DNA from 2 places in the Neorhizobium sp. DAR64862/K0K3 genome. Region 1 is predicted to be linked to the other one. Evidence: riboswitches for the same ligand, from Rfam matches in the RefSeq annotation. Region 1 holds a riboswitch; the other holds the start of a gene.
The links. A riboswitch is a leader RNA that binds a small molecule or an ion and turns the genes downstream of it on or off. The one in region 1 is predicted to bind S-adenosylmethionine.
Positions count from the first base shown of each region.

Region 2: another riboswitch for S-adenosylmethionine. It lies ahead of ACQY1L_RS12815 (O-succinylhomoserine sulfhydrylase); the one in region 1 lies ahead of metA (homoserine O-acetyltransferase MetA).

Region 1 covers NZ_CP191449.1:3,359,688-3,366,159, forward strand. Annotated here, with positions in the region: gene ACQY1L_RS16180 (ABC-F family ATP-binding cassette domain-containing protein) at 1-554, opposite strand, end outside; gene ACQY1L_RS16185 (thiamine diphosphokinase) at 562-1,212, opposite strand; SAM riboswitch at 1,331-1,408, shown strand; gene metA (homoserine O-acetyltransferase MetA) at 1,471-2,394, shown strand; gene ACQY1L_RS16195 (aldose epimerase family protein) at 2,516-3,538, shown strand; tRNA gene ACQY1L_RS16200 (tRNA-Gly) at 3,666-3,740, opposite strand; gene ACQY1L_RS16205 (hypothetical protein) at 3,741-3,953, opposite strand; gene ACQY1L_RS16210 (prolyl-tRNA synthetase associated domain-containing protein) at 4,004-4,501, shown strand; gene trxA (thioredoxin) at 4,583-5,596, shown strand; gene ACQY1L_RS16220 (LON peptidase substrate-binding domain-containing protein) at 5,759-6,433, shown strand; gene ACQY1L_RS16225 (Trm112 family protein) at 6,448-6,472, shown strand, end outside.
Region 2 covers NZ_CP191449.1:2,650,504-2,656,975, reverse strand. Annotated here, with positions in the region: gene ACQY1L_RS12835 (aspartate aminotransferase family protein) at 1-1,072, shown strand, start outside; gene argF (ornithine carbamoyltransferase) at 1,122-2,039, shown strand; gene ACQY1L_RS12825 (Hsp33 family molecular chaperone) at 2,239-3,228, shown strand; gene apaG (Co2+/Mg2+ efflux protein ApaG) at 3,242-3,634, opposite strand; gene ACQY1L_RS12815 (O-succinylhomoserine sulfhydrylase) at 3,801-4,991, opposite strand; SAM riboswitch at 5,038-5,116, opposite strand; gene ACQY1L_RS12810 (2'-deoxycytidine 5'-triphosphate deaminase) at 5,190-6,284, shown strand; tRNA gene ACQY1L_RS12805 (tRNA-Gly) at 6,355-6,428, shown strand; gene ACQY1L_RS12800 (glycosyltransferase family 2 protein) at 6,442-6,472, opposite strand, start outside.

The DNA of each region.
Region 1 (6,472 bases):
GCGTTGGAGACCTTTTCGAGAAAGCGACGGTCATGGCTGATGACGACGAGCGCGCTGCGGGTCTTGCGCAGCTCGTCTTCCAGCCATTCGATGGTCGGAAGATCGAGATGGTTGGTCGGCTCGTCCAGCATCAGGATATCCGGTTCCGGTGCCATGACGCGGACAAGTGCTGCACGTCGGGCTTCTCCGCCCGAAAGCCTGACCGGATCTTCCTCTCCTGTCAGGCCGAGATGCTCCAGGAGATAGGTGACGCGATAGGGGTCGTCGCCCGGTCCAAGCCCCGCTTCCGCATAGGCCTGCACGGTTTTGTAACCAGCGAAATCCGGCGCCTGTTCGAGATAGCGGATCGTCGCATTGGGGTGCCGGAAAACCTCGCCCGACTGCGCTTCCACCATGCCGGCGGCGATCTTCATCAGCGTCGATTTGCCCGACCCGTTGCGGCCGACAAGAGAGATGCGGTCGCCGGGCTCCACCTGCAGGGCAGCTCCGTTGAGAAGCGGCGTGCCGCCGAAGGTTAGAACGATATCGTCGAGTTTCAGAATAGGCGGTGCCATGCGGCGTCTATGCTCCGGAAAAATCGTTTGGACGGGCAAGGATCATCGCCCTGCCGTCACGTAAATGGAATTGGACCGGCCCTTCTGCAACGTTGGACACGGTGCGGGAGGAACCGAAGGGCAGCGCGTAATCCTTGAGAGGATAGCGCGCGCCGTGAATGTCGAGGCCTGCGAGGGCTGTGAAACCGATAACGGAAAACAACGCGCCCTTGGGCAGGTCGAGCGTCATCGTGCCGGTGAGAAAGGGCACAGCCTCTTCCTCGCCGGATGTCAGGAAAACGTCATGGCCGCGTTCGGCAAGGCTCATCGCATGCAAAAAATGCTGGAGCGCGTGGTCGGAGCGTTCTCCGCCCAGCGCGCCGATCAGGATCAGCCGCGTCGCGCCGCGTTCGATCGCTTCAGCCGTCGCAATCTCGCCGTCCGTCTCGTTCTTTTCCGGCGGATAGGTCCGGCGCTCGACATCGGGATAGCGCTCGATCAGGTCTGCGTCGGAGGAATCGAAATCGCCCACCCAGAGCTCCGGCATCACACCCAGCGCCTGCGCATGCCGCATGCCGCTGTCGGCCGCGATGAAGCGGCTTGCGGCAACTGCCTTTTGCAGTCGGTCTGTTACGGTGAGGTCACCGCCGAGCAGGATCGTGAAGGTCGAGTTGGCCATTGCCCATGCCCATATCCTAAAGCGGCTGGCAAGGGAAAGGCGCGTGTCGCACTGTTCGTGCGAAAGCGGTCATTTTTGCTCCCATTGACGGCGGGCGTGGCAAGGATTATTTGAAAAGTCGAAATTCCGTGGTGATTTGGCCGGCCGGCTTGCAGCCACGTAAAAAAAGTCGCTAAAGGGCCGCGAGAAGAGTTTCAAAAACTTCCCACGGGCCGGCTGCGATTCTTCGTGCCGGCTTTTTGTTTTTGGGTTGAAGAGATGCCGATCAAGATCCCCGATACGCTGCCTGCCTTCAACACGCTCGTTTCCGAGGGCGTGCGCGTGATGACCGAAACGATGGCGGTCAGGCAGGACATCCGGCCACTGCAGATCGGGCTTCTCAATCTCATGCCCAACAAGATCAAGACCGAGGTGCAGATGGCGCGCCTTGTCGGCGCCTCGCCGCTGCAGGTCGAATTCTCCCTGGTTCGCATCGGCGGCCACAAGGCCAAGAACACGTCGGAAGACCATCTCCTGTCGTTCTACGAAACGTGGGAAGAGGTGAAGCACCGCAAGTTCGATGGTTTCATCATCACCGGCGCGCCGGTGGAAACCCTGCCATACGAGGATGTCACCTACTGGCAGGAGATGAAGGAAATCTTCGACTGGACCACCACCAACGTGCATTCCACCATGAATGTCTGCTGGGGAGCGATGGCCGCCATCTATCATTTCCACGGCGTTCCAAAGCACGGGCTGAAGGAAAAGGCATTCGGGGTCTATCGCCACCGCAACCTGTCGCCGGCCTCCGTCTACCTCAACGGCTTCTCCGACGATTTCCAGGTGCCGGTGTCGCGCTGGACGGAAGTTCGTCGGGAGGATGTTGAAAAGGCCGGCAACGATCTCGAGATCCTGATGGAATCCGACGAGATGGGCCTCTGCCTCGTGCATGAGCGGGCCGGCCGGCGGTTGTTCATGTTCAATCACGTGGAATACGATTCCACCTCGCTCGCCGACGAGTATTTCCGCGATGTCGATGCCGGCATACCGATCAAGATGCCGCACGACTATTTTCCGCACAACGACGATACGCTGGCTCCGCTCAACCGCTGGCGCGGTCATGCGCATCTGCTGTTTGGAAACTGGATTAACGAGATCTACCAGACGACGCCTTACGACGTCGAAAAAATCGGCACCGAGTGATGGAGGCCGGTTTCTGCCCCGTCATCCTTGCTGGATGATAGCCTGACGGATTTTTCCGCTGGCCTCGTTGCAGCTTTGACCGAAATCACGCAGTTTGCCGCAAACATTCGGGAGATGGGTTATGACGGGTCATGAATTCGAGATTTTCGGCACGACGAAGAGCGGCGAGGCGGTGCATCGGATCACGCTGTCGGGCGGCGGGCTGACAGCCCAGGTTCTCACCTGGGGCTCGGTTATTCAGGATCTGCGGCTTGCCGGCCACGAGCCGCCTTTGGTGCTGGGGTTCGACAATTTTGCGGACTATGAGGCCTATTCTCCCTATTTCGGCGCCACGCCGGGTCGCTGTGCCAATCGCATTGGCGATGGCCGCTTCGCGATCGACGGCACCGAGTATGAGCTGGAGCTCAACGAAGACGGCATTACCCATCTGCACGGCGGATCCGACGGTATCGCCCGGCGCATCTGGTCGATCGTCGATCACGCGGAAGACCGAGTCGTGCTGCAGATCACCGACCCGGATGGACGCGCCGGATATCCCGGCAATTGCACCGTCACTGCGACCTACCAGCTGATGGAAGACGGGGTGCTTTCGGTGATCTACGACACGGTGACCGACCAGCCAACGCCCGCCAACGTCTGCCAGCACTCCTATTTCAATCTCGACGGTCGTCCCGACATTTTCGGCCACGACATGATGATCGCCGCGGCTGAGCTGACGGCGGTGGATGAAAGGATGGTGCCGACCAGCGTCCTGATGCCGCTTGCCGGCACCACGTTCGACCTGAGCGAGATGGGTCCGATCCAGCGGACCGGTGCCGATGGCGAGCAGGTGCCGTTCGATCACAACTACTGCCTTTCGGAGGAGAGGACCGCCAAGCGCTCGGTCGCACTTGCCCGCAGCCTGTATTCGGGCGTCTCTCTCGAGGTTCGCACGACGGAGCCTGGGGTCCAGTTCTACGCCGGCGTCAAGCTCGCCGTGCCGGTGCCGGGCATGGACGGCCGCCACTACGCGCCTTACTCCGGCTTCTGCCTGGAAACCCAGGTCTGGCCGGACGCCATCAACCACGAGACCTTCCCCAATGCGGTGCTTCGCCCAGGCGAAACCCTGCGCCAGGAAACCGACTACGTTTTTTCGAAGAGCTGAGGCCGTGAGAGCGGAGGCTGCCACAAGGTGGCCTCTGTCCCGCTACTGGTGGCGGACATACGACCGACAATGCTGAGCCTTGGCCCATCCGCGCCGTCGTCATTACTTTTTGTTTGTTGGGAAAATTTGGAGCGGGCGAAGGGATTCGAACCCTCGACCCCAACCTTGGCAAGGTTGTGCTCTACCACTGAGCTACACCCGCTCATAAACCGTCGACCCGGTGGTAGTCTGGATCGTCGGTGCCGCTCGTTGCCGGCGACGGGCGGTATATGGCCCAGACTTTTTTTAAATGCAACAGGGAAATGACGATCTCGATGAAGAATTTTTCAGGCGCTTTGAAAGTCCCTGCGAAACAAGGGTTTGCGCCCAGGCGTGCATCTTGGCCGGTCGGAACAATCTGTCTATAGTCCGCCATCCTTACCCCGCCGGCCGGGGCCAACACCTCAAGAGCAGCCAAGATCGATCATGCCAAAAACTGCAGAAGACCTGTTCGCCTTTCTCGATAGCCTCGATATTGCCCACAAGACGAAAGCGCATGCACCGGTGTTTACGGTATCGGAATCAGCCAGTCTGCGTGACGAGATCCCGGGCGGGCATACCAAGAACCTGTTCGTCAAAGACAAGAAGGACCAGTTCTTCGTCATCACGGTCGAAGAAAACGCCAGCGTCGATCTAAAGACCGTCCACAAGGTGATCGGTGCGTCCAGTCGCGTCTCGTTCGGCAATCCTGAAAAGATGCTGGAATTTCTCGGCGTCGTGCCGGGCTCCGTCACCGTGTTCGGCGCGCTGAACGACACGGATAACAACGTCACCTTCGTGCTCGACGAAGACCTCATGCGCGAAGAGGTGATCAATGGCCATCCACTCTCAAACGATGCGACGACGTCGATCGGTCGCGACGATCTTATCCGCTTTCTGGAGGCGACGGGCCATACGCCGCTTGTCTTGAAAGTGACGGGCTGACATACGATCTTTGCAATTCAGAGTAAGACATAATGCGCATCGGCCGTGTGCCGATTGGACTTTTTCCGGGAGAACACTTTCATGAGCGGCACGAACAATCCTTATGGTGGCTCCTATGGCGCCGGTAACTACGGCGGCCAAAACGCGACGGTGAACTTCGGTTCGACGCCTGCAGCGGCCCCAGCGCCCGCGGCTTCCTCTGCCCCTGCTGCTGCCGGTAGCTATATCTCGGACACGACAACCGCAGGCTTCGGCAAGGACGTGATCGAGGCATCGCGCAGCCAGCCGGTTCTCGTCGATTTCTGGGCGCCCTGGTGCGGTCCGTGCAAGCAGCTGACGCCCGTCATCGAAAAGGTCGTCAACGAAGCCCAGGGTCGCGTCAGGCTCGTCAAGATGAACATTGACGACCATCCCTCGATCGCGGGACAGCTCGGGATCCAGTCGATCCCGGCCGTGATCGCCTTTGCCGATGGCCGTCCGGTCGACGGGTTCATGGGCGCCATTCCGGAAAGCCAGATCCGCGAATTCATTGAAAAGGTCGCAGGTCCCGAGGGCATGGACCAGGCGGCCGAGATCGAGGCGGTGCTCGGCGATGCCGAAACCCTGCTCGGACAGGACGATATACAGGGCGCTGCCCAGCTCTACGGCGCCGTGCTGCAGGCCGACCCGGAAAACCCCAAGGCTGCGGCCGGCATGATGCAGTGCCTGATCGGCATGGGCGAAACGGCCCGCGCCGGCGAGATGCTCGCCTCCCTGCCCGAAGAGATGGCTGCCGATCCCGCAATACAGGCGGTCGCCAAGAAGCTGGAGCAAATCGAGGAAGCACGCAAACTGGGTGACCCTGTCGCACTCGAGCAGCAGCTTGCCGCCAACCCCGACGATCACGAGGCCCGCGTGAGCCTCGCCAAGATCCTCAACGTCCAGGGCGAACGCGAAAAGGCGGCCGATCACCTGCTGACCATCATGCGCAAGGACCGCACCTTCGACGACGATGGCGCGCGCCGGCAGCTGCTGCAATTCTTCGAGGTCTGGGGGCCGAAAGATCCGGCTACGATTTCCGGGCGCCGCCGCCTTTCGTCGATCCTGTTCTCCTGATTGTGTTGCCGATTGATCGCTAAGCCGGATCGCAGCCTTGCGTTCCGGCGACGATGCCCCACATTAGTTTTATAGGTTTGGCTGAACGGCCAGGTTTGGACAACGGCCAGATTCGGACAGACATTTTTGTCCGGTGAATGTGGTCTGGGAGGTATCGGACCAATGCATGTGGGAAACGCGCGCTATCTGAAGCGGGAGGATCTTCCGGAAACGATCCCGGTCTTTCCGCTGACTGGGGCTTTGCTCCTGCCGGGAGGCCAGCTTCCTCTCAATATCTTCGAGCCGCGTTATCTGTCCCTGTTCGATGCAGCGCTTGCGGGCGACAGGTTGATCGGCATCGTGCAGCCATCATTGATGGAACCGGACGAGCCGCTCGGCGGCGGGCGCTCGGCGCTGTCGTCGATCGGTTGCGCCGGCCGGATCACGTCCTTTGCCGAAACCGGCGATGGCCGCTACATCATTTCGCTCAGCGGGATCTGCCGCTTCAGGCTGCTCGATGAGATCGGTGGCGGCCATCCGTTCCGCAAATTCAGACACGCGCCTTTCCTGTCCGATCTGACCGACGAGGATGACGAAAAAGCCGTCAACCGGCCGGAATTGCTCCGCGTCTTCAAAGCCTATCTCGACGCCAACAAGCTGGAGGCGGACTGGGAAAGCATCGAGCGGGCCGGAAACCGGACGCTGGTGAATTCGCTGTCGATGATGTCGCCCTTTGGCCCTGCCGAGAAGCAGGCGCTTCTGGAGGCACCGGATCTGAAGAGCCGGGCTGATACGTTGATCGCAATCACCGAGATCCTGCTTGCGCAGGGATCCGGGACAGCGAACGTGCTGCAGTAGGGCAAAGGCCGGTCATGGACGAAAAACTCAGCAAGGTGG
Region 2 (6,472 bases), 710 kb from region 1:
CACCTCCTGCGGTCATTCCAATCCGCATCTGGTAAACGCGCTGAAGTCGCAGGCCGAGAAGGTCTGGCACCTTTCCAACCTCTACGAGATCCCGGAGCAGGAGCGTCTGGCCCGCCGTCTGGTGGATGCCACGTTCGCCGACAAGGTGTTCTTTACCAATTCCGGCGCCGAAGCGCTTGAGACCGCCATCAAGACGGCGCGTCGCTATCATTTCTCCAAGGGCCATCCGGAGAAATTCCACATCATCACCTTCGAGGGTGCTTTCCACGGCCGGACCATCGCGACGATCGCCGCCGGTGGTCAGGAAAAATACATGGAAGGCTTCGGCCCGAAGGCGCCAGGGTTCGATCAGGTCCCATTCGGTGATCTCGATGCCCTCAACGCTGCGATAAACGAAAACACCGGCGCCCTGCTGATCGAGCCGATCCAGGGCGAGGGCGGCGTGCGCGTCGTGGACAAGGAATTCCTGCGCGAGCTGCGTCGCATCTGCGACGACCGGGGTCTGCTGCTGATCCTCGACGAAGTGCAGAGCGGGGTTGGCCGCACCGGCCGGTTCTTCGCCCACGAACTGACAGGCATCACGCCTGATATCATGGCTGTTGCCAAGGGCATCGGCGGCGGCTTCCCGTTCGGCGCCTGCCTTGCGACAGCAGAGGCTGCTTCCGGCATGAAGCCCGGCATCCACGGCACGACCTATGGCGGCAATCCGCTTGGCATGGCCTGCGGCAACGCAGTGCTCGACGTCGTGCTCGCCGATGGCTTCCTTGAAAACGTCCGCGATGTCGCGCTCGTGTTCCGCCAGGGACTGGCAAGCCTGAAGGATCGCTTCCCGGATGTGATCGAAGATATCAGAGGCGAAGGCCTTATGCTCGGCATCAAGGCAAGGGTGCCAGCTGGCGATCTGGTCGTTGCAATGCGCGATGAGAAAATGCTGTCGGTACCTGCTGGCGATAACGTCGTGCGCCTTCTGCCGCCGTTGACGATCACGGCGGAGGAAGCCCGCGAGGGGCTCGCACGGATCGAACGGGCAGCGGAAAAGCTGACCGAGGCAGAACTCAAGAAAACAGCCTGAGCGCGATGAGGGGTGCCGGTGACGGTTCCCCTCGATAGGGGACGATAGCATGGCATCACCAAAGCATTTCCTGGATCTTTCGGCGGTTTCGCCGGAGGATCTTCGCACCATTCTCGACGACGCGAAAAGCCGCAAGCAGGCCTTCAAGGCCGGCAAGGGAGACCAGCCGCTCGCCGGCAAGATGTTGGCGATGATTTTCGAAAAGCCGTCCACCCGCACCCGCGTCTCCTTCGATGTCGGCATGCGCCAGCTCGGCGGCGAGACGCTCTTCCTGTCCGGCACGGAAATGCAGCTCGGCCGCGCCGAGACGATCGGCGATACGGCACGTGTCCTGTCGCGCTATGTCGATGCGATCATGATCCGCACCACCGATCACAACCGCATGCGGGAAATGGCCGAGCACGCCACCGTGCCTGTTATCAACGCGCTGACCGACGATACCCATCCCTGTCAGATCATGGCCGACCTGATGACCTTCGAGGAGCATCGCGGTCCTGTCAAAGGCAAGACCATCGCCTGGACGGGTGACGGCAACAACGTGCTGCACTCGCTCGTCGAAGGCTCGGCACGGTTCGGCTACAAGATGAACATGGCCGTGCCGATGGGCTCCGAGCCGCATGACAAGTTCCTGAACTGGGCGCGCAACAATGGCGGCGAGATCATGCTCTGCCACGACGCCGAACGAGCGGTCACCGGCGCTGATGTCGTCGTCACCGATACGTGGGTGTCGATGAACCAGGAGCACAAGGCGCGCGGCCACAACATCTTCCAGCCCTATCAGGTCAACAAGGCGCTGATGGATCAGGCAAACAAGGACGCGCTCTTCATGCACTGCCTGCCGGCGCATCGCGGCGAGGAAGTCACCGACGAGGTCATCGACGGACCGCAGTCAGTAGTGTTCGACGAGGCGGAAAACCGCCTTCATGCGCAGAAGTCGATCCTAGCCTGGTGCTTCGGCATCGTCTGAGGATCGAAAGCGCTTCCGACTTGAATTCGATGAGAGCCGCCACCATCTGACGGCTTTCAAAGCGCGCCGCCGAACGAGTGCGGCGCTTCAACACGATATCGTCAACGTTCTCAAATCCCCGGCCGGCGGTTCCGCTGCGGCTGGCGCTTGTGTAAAAGCGTTCGAGGAACTGAGAGCGCCGGCGCGAAGGAGTTAACTCATGGCGGAAGCGACTGTTGAACTGAACGAACTCGATTTTGCCGGCGACGACCGCGTCGTGCCCTTCCAGGTGGATGGTCTTGATGTGCGTGGCCGTGCAGTCCAGCTCGGGCCACTCCTCAACGCGATCCTCGGACGGCACGATTATCCGGCACCGGTCGCGCGGCTGCTGGCGGAAGCCGTCGTGCTCACTGCACTGCTGGGCACTTCGCTGAAATTCGAAGGCAAGTTCACCATGCAGACCAAGGGCGACGGCCCGGTCGACCTGCTGGTTGCCGATTTCTCCACGCCGGATGCACTGCGCGCCTATGCCCGCTACGACGAGGATGCGCTGGCCGAAGCTGTCGAGAACGGCAAGATCTCGCCTGCCGAACTGCTCGGCCATGGCTTTCTTGCGCTGACGATCGATCAGGGCCGCGGCATGCAGCCCTATCAGGGCATCGTGCCGATGGACGGCTCGTCGCTTGAAGAAATGGCCGGCGTCTACTTCCGCCAGTCCGAACAGATCCCGACCCGGGTTCGCCTTGCCGTCGCCGAACTCATCGACCGCGACGAGGACGGCAACCCACGCCACAACTGGCGCGCCGGCGGACTTGTCGCCCAGTTCCTTCCGCAGGCGCCTGAGCGCATGCGCCAGCCCGACCTGCATGGCGGCGACGGTGACGAACGCGATGCCGTCGAAGTCGAGGACGATGCCTGGTTAGAGGCGAGCACGCTGGTCGGCACCATCGATACGGACGAGCTGACCGATCCGCAGGTGGCGATCGAACGGCTGCTGTTCCGGCTGTTCCACGAGCGCGGCGTGCGGGTCTATGATCCGCAGACGGTGTTCGACCGCTGCAGCTGCTCGCGCGACAAGATCAAGGGCGTGCTAGACGGGTTCTCTGCAGAAGAAATCCACGCGAGTGTGGAAGATGGAGAAATCGCGGTAACCTGCGAGTTCTGCTCGACCACCTACAAGTTCGTGACGGAAGAATTCGAAAGCGCCTGATCCGCCTTGCGGGTCAGTTCAGAACGCGCACGACGCCTGGTGAATCCAGCGAGAAGGCGGGAATGTCGACTTTGAAAGTCTCGCCTTCGTCCGTCTTCATATCGTAGGTGCCGAACATGACGCCGGATGGCGTGTCGAGCGGGCACCCGGACGAATATTCGTAGCTGTCGCCCGGCTCCAGTCGCGGCTGGTCGCCAACGACGCCTGGTCCGTCGACCTCGTCGACGATCCCGTTTTCGTCCGTGATGTTCCAGTAGCGATGCACGAGCGTGACGCTGATCGAGGACTTGTTCTCGATCACGATCCGGTATCCCCAGACATAACGACTGTCCTCGGGGCTCGACTGCTCCTCGAGATAATAGGGCTCGACGGCGACGTCTATGTCTCTGGTGCGGGCGCGGTACATTGGCACCTCAAGATTGCTCATCGTGCCGATATCGTACAGTGGGGGAGAAAGGTCAAGAATTCTCGCGGCTTGCATCTGAGGCAATGTCGCGTTCTTGATGATAGGGATAACTGATATGGTAAACCCGGAGCGTTCCGGGTCTACCCATCGTTCGGCGTAAAGTCGATCAGATCTGCTTCAGCGCCTGCGCGAAATCTTCCAGCAGGTCGTCCGCATCCTCGATGCCGGCCGAAAAGCGCACGGTGCCGGGCGAAATTCCCAGTTCCGTACGGGCTTCGTCGCTGAGGTTTTTGTGCGTCGTCGTTGCCGGATGCGTGATGATCGAGCGGGTGTCGCCGAGATTGTTGGAGATGGTGACCACCTCCATGGCATTCTGCAGCTTGAAGGCCGCTTCCTTGCCGCCCTTCAGCTCGAAACAGACCAGCGTCGATCCGCCCGTCATCTGCTTGGCGATGATATCGGCCTGCGGATGGTCTTTGCGACCGGGATAGATCACTTTCGCGACCTTGGACTGCTCGGCCAGGAAATCGGCGATCTTTGCCGCATTCGACGTCTGCTGGGCAACACGGATCGGCAGCGTTTCCAGCCCCTTGATCAGTGTCCATGCCGTGAACGGCGACATTGCCGGACCGGTATGGCGATAATAGTCCTGCAGGTGCTCCAGAACCCATTCGCGGTCCGAAAGGATGACGCCGGCAAGGCTGCGGCCCTGGCCGTCGATATGCTTGGTGGCGGAATAGACGACCACATGGGCGCCGAGTTCCAACGGCCGCTGGAAGAGCGGCGTTGCAAACACATTGTCGACCACCAGACGGGCGCCGACCTGATTGGCAAGCTTGGCAACGCCGGCAATGTCGATCACTTCCAGCGTCGGGTTTGTCGGGCTTTCCAGGAAAAACACCTTGGTGTTGGGCTTGATCGCCGCTTCCCAGTTGGCAAGGTCGCGACCGTCCACCAGCGTGCATTCGATGCCGTAGCGCGGGGCGAGCGTTTCGACAACCCAGCGGCAGGAACCGAACAGGGCCCGCGCGGCAACGATATGGTCGCCGGCGCGAAGCTGGCACATGAGCGCTGCCGTGATGGCGGCCATGCCGGAGGCGGTGGCGCGGGCTTCTTCTGCACCCTCCAGCGCACACATGCGCTTTTCGAACATGTCGTTGGTGGGGCTGCCGTAGCGGGCATAGATATAGCCGTCGGCCTCGCCCTTGAAACGGGCCTCGGCGGCTTCTGAACTGTCGTAGGCGAAGCCCTGCGTCAGGTAGATGGCTTCCGACATCTCGCCATATTGCGAGCGCAGCGTGCCGCCATGGACGAGCGTGGTGGCCGGGCGCCAGTTCTTGTTCGGGGATTTGCTCATGTGTTCATCACCTTCGTGATACAAAAAAACCGGCCGCAATCGCAGACCGGTTTTCAACCCGGTCTTTTTAGCCACTTGTTTAACGTGGCTGCAAGCCGACCGGCCAAATCACCACGGGATAAAGCTGCCTTACGCCTCGCTTCCGCTTGCGTCAATGGTCCGCATTTGGTTTTGTCGCCCCCAAAATCTGAAAGAGACATGATGGCTCGCGAAACGGGAATTCTGGCGGACCGCGCAATTGCGGCGCTCTTCGAACAAGGACGGCTGAAGTCCGAGAGGGCGCTTGATCAGGACCAGATCCAGCCGGCGAGCCTTGATCTGCGCTTGGGGCAGAAGGCGTTTCGCGTGCGCGCCTCGTTCATGCCGGGGCCGATGAGCCTCGTGTCCGACAAGCTCGAGCGCCTCAGCCTGCACGTCATCGATCTCTCCGAAAGCGCCGTCCTCGAAACCGGCTGCGTCTATATCGTGCCGCTGATGGAAAGCCTCGATCTGCCGGCCGAGATGTCGGCTTCGGCCAATCCGAAAAGCTCCACCGGCCGCCTCGATATCTTTACCCGCGTCATCACCGATCGCGCCCAGGAGTTCGACAAGATCCCTTCAGGCTATCGCGGTCCGCTCTATCTCGAAATTTCCCCGCGCACATTTCCGATCGTCGTGCGCCAAGGCTCGCGCCTGTCGCAGATCCGCTTCCGCGTCGGCAACGCCCTTCTGCAGGAGCCGGAGCTGTTGGCGCTGCATGGAGCCGAAACGCTGGTCGCCGCCGCGCAGCCGAACATTTCCGGCGGCGGCATAGCGCTATCGATCGACCTTGCCGGCGACAACGATGGCCTGATCGGCTACCGCGGCAAGCACCACACGGCCGTCGTCGATGTCGACAAGAAGGCCCAGCATGATCTGTTCGATTTCTGGGAGCCGATCCACAGCCGCGGCCGCAACGAACTGATTCTGGATCCGGATGAATTCTACATCCTCGTCTCGCGCGAGGCCGTCCATGTGCCACCGCTCTACGCGGCCGAAATGACACCGTTCGACCCGCTGGTCGGCGAATTCCGCGTCCATTACGCCGGCTTCTTCGACCCCGGCTTCGGCCACGAGGCCGCCGGCGGCCGCGGCAGCCGCGCAGTCCTAGAGGTGCGCAGCCACGAGGTCCCGTTCATCCTCGAAGACGGCCAGATCGTCGGTCGCCTCGTCTACGAACACATGCTGGAAGAACCCCAGGGCCTCTACGGCTCCGGCCTCGGCTCGAACTATCAGGCGCAGGGCCTCAAACTCTCCAAGCATTTCCGCAGCTAGGACATCCCCGGACGCTTCCACCCCGGCGACCTTGACAGACAAGGCCCATTGTTGGAAACCTTCCCCCGACGCGGGTGTAGCTCAATGGTAGAGCAGCAGCTTCCCAAGCTGAATACGAGGGTTCGATTCCCTTCACCCGCTCCAATCCCCCTCCCGATCAGCTCTCCTTCCGTCGCGGCATGTGGGGT